2 regions of the Mesorhizobium sp. WSM4816 genome follow, and region 2 is predicted to be linked to the other one. Evidence: predicted binding sites of a transcription regulator. Region 2 holds the regulator's gene; the other holds the start of a gene.
The links. The regulator PhoB, encoded in region 2, activates phosphate uptake and scavenging genes when phosphate is short. The targets are predictions, from matches to a motif close to TGTCATNNANCTGTCAT.
Positions count from the first base shown of each region.

Region 1: a site for PhoB is predicted at 1,889-1,905, ahead of phnF (phosphonate metabolism transcriptional regulator PhnF). Genes of this name have one in related genera too.

Region 1 covers NZ_JBVVQR010000019.1:44,412-47,617, reverse strand. Annotated here, with positions in the region: gene AC0L3H_RS20055 (carbon-phosphorus lyase complex subunit) at 1-730, opposite strand, end outside; gene phnH (phosphonate C-P lyase system protein PhnH) at 732-1,343, opposite strand; gene phnG (phosphonate C-P lyase system protein PhnG) at 1,343-1,807, opposite strand; gene phnF (phosphonate metabolism transcriptional regulator PhnF) at 1,929-2,678, shown strand; gene AC0L3H_RS20035 (zinc-binding alcohol dehydrogenase family protein) at 2,687-3,206, opposite strand, start outside.
Region 2 covers NZ_JBVVQR010000006.1:183,224-186,429, reverse strand. Annotated here, with positions in the region: gene pstB (phosphate ABC transporter ATP-binding protein PstB) at 1-803, shown strand, start outside; gene phoU (phosphate signaling complex protein PhoU) at 839-1,546, shown strand; gene phoB (phosphate regulon transcriptional regulator PhoB) at 1,563-2,252, shown strand; gene AC0L3H_RS10295 (ROK family protein) at 2,373-3,206, opposite strand, start outside.

The DNA.
Region 1 (3,206 bases), on a different contig from region 2:
CGAATGGCAGCTCCGGCACGTCGAGTTCCAGCTCGACCTCGCCGATGCGAACCTCGCCGACGAACGGATGGTTGCGAGCATAGCCGCGCTGGGTGGAATAGCCGAGCGCCAGCAAAAAACCCTCGTCGCCGCGTGACAGCGCCTGCAGGCGGATGTCGCGCGCCATCGGGAATTCCAGCGGCTCGCGGGTGATGTCGCCGGGGATATGGTCCTGCGGCATGTCGCCGTCGGGCTCGATCAGGCCTTCGCGGGCGAGGATGGCGGAGACGCGCGGCATGGCTTCCGCGTCGCTGGCGCGCTGCAGCGGCTCGGCGACGTCGCCGGCGGCGGCGAGTTCGGGATCGAGCAGCCGGTGGGTGTAGTCGAAGGTCGGGCCGAGCAGCTGGCCGCCGGGAAGATCCTTGTAGGTCGCCGACACGCGCCGCTCGACCAGCATCGCCCCGGTGTCGATCGCCCTGGTGTAGCCGAAGCGCGGCAGCGTGGTGCGATAGGCGCGAACCAGGAAGATCGCCTCGATCATGTCGCCGCGCGCCTGAACGATGGCCAGCGCCGCCAATTCGCGGTCGTAGAGCGAACCTTCGCTCATCACCCGGTCGACGCCGAGCGCCAGCTGCTCGACGATCTGGTCGAGGCGAAGCGCCGGCACGGAACGGTCGCCGCGGCGGCGGTCGGCGAGCAGGGCGTGGGCGTTGGCAATGGCCGCTTCACCGCCTTTTACCGCGACATACATATCACGCCTCCATCATCTTGATGCGCGTCGTGCGCGGCAGGCAGGCAACGCCTTCCGGGGTGGCGAGGATAATGTCGACACCACGGGGGAAACGCTGATTGTTCTGCTTCCATTGTTCGACGAAGTGGCGCGGCATCTGCGCCGGCGCGATTGTCGCGGTAGTTTCGATGCCGGGCCCTTCGAGCAGCAGCGGGGCGCCTGAGACGAGATCGCTGACCTGCAGGATCAGCGTCGTCGAGCGGTCGGGATAGTCCTGGGTGCCTTGTGAAAAGCCGTCGAGCGCCATCATCTCGGCCGGCGTGGCGATCAGCGCGAAATGCGCATCGGCTGGCGTGTGGGCCAGTGGCGCGCCGGTGTGGAAGCCGAGCCAGGATTTCACCGCTGCTGGGGCCTGCAAAACGAGGTCGAGCCAGAGCGGCGTGTCGTTGTCGCACAGCGCCAGCGCGATGGCGCCTGCGGTGGCCGACAGCGGCGCCGGCGGGCGGGCAAAGACTGGCAGAGGCTGCAGGGTGCCCGGCCGCGCCATTGCGTCCATCACGGCGCGGAACACCGTCTGGGCGTCGAACACCGGATCGGCAAAGCCGCCCTCGATCGCCTGGGTTGCGATGTCCATCAGTCTTCTCCGCGTACCATGGTGAAGAAATCGACCTTCGTTGCCGCCGTCTCGGCGCGCCGCCGCTCACGGCGGCTGGCCAGTGCGGCCTGCAGCGGCGCAATGAGTTTGCTCTCGACCTCGTTGCGGCGGGTGGGATCCTGCCAGAGCGCGTCGGCGATCGCCGCCAGTCTTGCTTTCTGCTTGTCACGGCCCAGCGCGTAGCAGTGGCCGACTTCTCCCGAGGCAAGCCGCACCGTCGCGCGGGTGACCGTCGCCTCGCCGACGTTGAACGGCGCGCCGCCGCCGCCGATGCGGCCACGCACGGTGACCAGGCCGGTTTCGGGGCCGCGCAGGAGCTCTGCTTCCGAAGGCAGGCCGGCTTCGTTCCAGAGGCGGACGATATCGTCGCCGGTCGATTGCGCCAACGTCGCCATGACGGCCTTGCGCTCAAGCTGCTGATCGCGCGCTTCCTGTCCTCGCATGGTTAACATTCCCTTGCATCGAAAATTCATCTATTGATATAGACAATTATACAAATTATATCTATTTTCTAAAGCGTGTCCATGACGGATGGATGACAGCGAAAAAGATCGGGGCAAAGAGATGATCGGTCAGCAGATGGCCAGCAGCTTGGAGCGGCGCAGCGGCGTCGCGCTGTGGCGGCAGATCGCCGACCAGATCCTGCATTCGATCGCCGTTGGCGACTTTGCCGAGAATGCTGCGTTGCCACCGGAAGTTGCACTGGCCGAGCGCTATGGCGTCAACCGCCATACGGTGCGCAGCGCCATCGCCGCACTGGTGCAGGATGGCGTGCTCAGGGCCGAACAGGGGCGCGGCACTTTCGTGCTGTCGCGCAAGCGCCTGTCCTACCCGATAGGCGCCCGCACCCGGTTTTCGGAGGGCTTGCAAGGGCAGGCGTCGGAGCGTCGCAGCGTGCTGCTCGAATCGGCGGTCGAGCCGGCCAGCCGGCGCGTCGCCGAAGGGCTGGGGCTTGCCAGGGGTTCTGATGTAATACGCCTCGAGACACGCGGCGAAGCCGATGGGCAACCGGTCTCGCGTGCCACCGGCTGGTTCGACGCGGGACGCTTCGCCGGCATCGATGCCGCCATGGCCGAAACCGGATCGGTGACCGCCTCATTCCAGCGTTTCGGCATCGGTGACTATCTCAGGCAATCGACGGTGCTGTCGGCCCGCCACGCGGACGCCGCCGACCTTGCCGATCTCGATCTGCAGCCCGGCGCCATCGTGCTGGTCACGGTCGCCGTCAACGTCACGCCGGACGGCCAGCCGATCCAGTTCGCCGAAACGCGGTTTCCGGCCGAGCGGGTCGAGCTCAAGATATCGGCGCTTTAGGTCTGGTCTTATCCGACCTGGATGACGGCCTTGATCAGGCCGGATTTCTCACGCGCCCAGCGGGCGAGGTCGCGCGGCGTGTCGACAAGCGTCGTGCGATGGGTGACGAGCTTTTCCAGCGGCACAGCACCATCGCGGATCGAGGCAGCGACATGGTCGAAGTCGGCGCGCAGCGCGTTGCGGCTGCCGATCAGCGTCATCTCACGCTTGTGGAATTCGGGATCGGAAAAGACGATGTCGTCCTTGACGACGCTGACCAGGACCAGCGTCCCGCCATGCGCGACATGGGCGAAGGCCGACTGCACGGACTGGGTGTTGCCGGTGGCATCGAAAATCACGTCAAAACCTTCGCCGTTGGTCGCCTCGCGCACCAAATCGGTCGCAGACTGCCGTGAACCGTCGAGGGTGGCGAAGCCGAGTTCGCTTGCAGCAAAACCCAGCCTCTCCGCACTCATGTCGAGCAGCGTTACGTCGAGGCCGGCGATGCGGGCAAACAGCGCTGTGCCGAGGCCGATCGGCCCGGCGCCG
Region 2 (3,206 bases):
CGGAAGCCGGCGTCGAGCAGAAACTGAGCAGCGCAACCAACGCCCCTTCGATCAAGATGAAGGGCGAAAAGGTCTCCGTTCACTACGGCGAGAAGCGAGCACTGTTCGACGTCGATCTCGATGTCCGCGAGCATCAGGTGACGGCGTTGATCGGCCCATCGGGCTGCGGCAAGTCGACGTTCCTGCGTTGCCTGAACCGAATGAACGACACCATCGATATCGCGCGGGTGAGCGGCAAGATCACGCTCGACGGCGAGGATGTCTACGACCCGAAAATCGATGTCGTCGAGCTGCGAGCTCGCGTCGGCATGGTGTTCCAGAAGCCGAACCCGTTTCCGAAGTCGATCTACGAAAACGTCGCCTACGGTCCGCGCATCCACGGCCTGGCCAGGAGCAAGGCCGAGTTGGACGGCATCGTCGAATCGAGCCTGAAGAAGGCCGGCCTGTTCAACGAGGTCAAGGATCGCCTGCTCGAGTCGGGTACCGGCCTGTCCGGCGGACAGCAGCAGCGCCTGTGCATTGCGCGCGCCATCGCCGTGTCGCCGGAAGTGATCCTGATGGACGAGCCCTGTTCGGCGCTCGATCCGATCGCCACCGCCCGCGTCGAGGAACTGATCGACGAACTGCGCCAGAACTATACGATCGTCATCGTCACCCATTCGATGCAGCAGGCGGCGCGCGTGTCGCAACGCACGGCGATGTTCCATCTCGGCTATCTGGTCGAGGAGGGCGCGACCGACAAGATGTTCACCAACCCCGACGACAAGCGCACCCAGGACTACATCACCGGCCGGTTCGGCTGAGCGGTCCGGCGAATTTCGAACACGAGGACAGCACCATGGGTGAACACACCGTCGCATCTTTCGACGAGGAACTGGAGCACATCGACAGGCTGATCCGCGACATGGACGAGCTCGCCGCCGCAATGGTAGCGGCCTCGATCCGCGCGCTGCTTGCGTCGGACAATGCGATGGCGCAGCGCGTCGTCTCGGACGACGCCATCATGGATGCGCGGCAGCGCGAGCTCGACGACAGCGCCATCACGCTGATCGCCAAGCGGCAGCCGATGGCGCAGGATCTGCGCGCCGTGGTTGGCGCAATCCGCATGGCGGGCGATCTCGAGCGCATCGGCGATCTGGCCAAGAACATAGCCAAGCGGGTCAGCGCAGTCGGGCAGAGCGCGACGCCGCGTAATCTGTCGCACGGTATTGACGCGATGGCGGACCTCGTTCTTGTGCAGCTGCGCGGCGTGGTCGAGCACTATGTGTCGCGCGATGCCGGCGCGTTGAAGGAACTGCGCGCCGACGACCAGAAGATCGACGTGAAATACACGGCGGTTTTTCGCGAGCTCCTGACCTACATGATGGAGGATCCGCGTAACATCACCGCCTGCACGCACCTTCTGTTCTGCGCCAAGAATCTCGAGCGTATCGGCGATCACGTCACCAACATCGCCGAAAACGCCTACTTTGTCGTGACCGGGCAGCAATTGCCGGCGGATCGCCCGAAGCTCGACGAAACGACGATGTCGGCGCCGGCGACATGACAGGAGTGACCGGCCGATGATCGCGCCGCGCATCATGGTGGTGGAGGATGAAGAGCCGCTGGGCGTCCTCCTCCGTTATAATCTGGAATCCGAAGGCTATCAGGTCGAGGTGGTGACGCGCGGCGACGAGGCCGAAATCCGGCTGCAGGAAAACGTGCCCGATCTTTTGGTGCTCGACTGGATGGTGCCGGCGGTTTCCGGCATCGAGCTTTGCCGGCGGCTTCGGGTGCGCCCCGAAACCGAGCGGCTGCCGATCATCATGCTGACCGCTCGCGGCGAGGAGAGCGACCGGGTGCGCGGCCTTTCGACCGGAGCCGACGACTATCTGGTCAAGCCGTTCTCGACACCGGAATTCATGGCCAGGGTCAAGGCGCTGCTGCGCCGCGCCAAGCCGGAAGTGCTGTCCAGCGTGCTCAAGGTCGGCGACATCATGCTCGATCGTGAATCGCACCGGGTCTATCGCAAGAAGAGCGAGATCCGGCTCGGGCCGACCGAATTCCGGCTGCTCGAATTCATGATGCGCCACCCGGGCCGGGTCTTCTCGCGCAGCCAGTTGCTCGACAATGTCTGGGGCGAGACGATCTACATCGACGAGCGCACCGTGGACGTCCATGTCGGCCGGTTGCGCAAGGCGGTCAACAATGGTCGCATGCCCGATGTCATCCGCACCATCCGCGGCGCCGGCTATGCGATCAGGGAAGACTAGCTGATACCTGCGCTTCCGGCGTACCCCAAAGTACGCTCCGCTCCGGATCTCGGAACCCACCATTCTCGACTCGGCCTGACCTGAATCTCAACACACCCCAAGTCGCGACCCGGGAATCCTTCAAGCCACGTTCTTTCCGACCGAGCCGGCTCGTGCCTGGATGCTCGGCGCGAAAATCTCCTGGTCGACGAAGCTTAGCGCCCGCATGGCGCAGCCTTCGCGGATCAGCGGCAACTCGTTCGGCTCGGTGTCGAAGGAAATCGAACCCGAATGCTGGCCGCCGGCGGTCTGGGCGATGGCCTCGCGCAGCGCCGGCTCGATCAGGTCGAAGGCGGCAGCGCTGGCGCCGACCATGGCCACCGGCGCCGGATCGATCAGCGCAAACAGGCTGCCGAGCCCGAAGCCGAGCGCCTCGCCGGCCTTGCGGTAGGCTTCGCGCTCCGGTCCGTCCGTCTCGCGCGCCCGGGCCGCCAGTGCCCGCATCTCGGCGTCGCTGACATCGGCGACCGGCTCGGCGTTCTCGCTCAACAGCCTTGCGTTGCGCCAGATGGCGTAGTTGCCGGCATAAGCCTCGACGCAGCCGCGCCGCCCGCAGCGGCAAAGCGCGCCGCCCGGCCGATGGATCATGTGGCCGAATTCGCCGCCCGAGGAGTGGGTGCCGGTGAACAGCTCGCCCTTCAGCACCAGCCCCATGCCGATGCCGTGCGAGAGCAGGATGGCGATGAAATCGTCGCGGTAGCGATCCGGGTGGCGCCAGCGCAGCGCCACGGCCATCATGTTGCAGTCGTTCTCCATGATGGCCGGGATGCCGAACTCGCGTTCCAGAATGTCGGCGAAGGCGATGTTCGTCTGCGGCGTGATCGGCGACCACAACATGGCGCGCGCGTGGGAATCGGTGATGCCCTGGATCGCCAGCGCGATGCGGGCGACGCTTTGGACATCGAGGTCGGGATC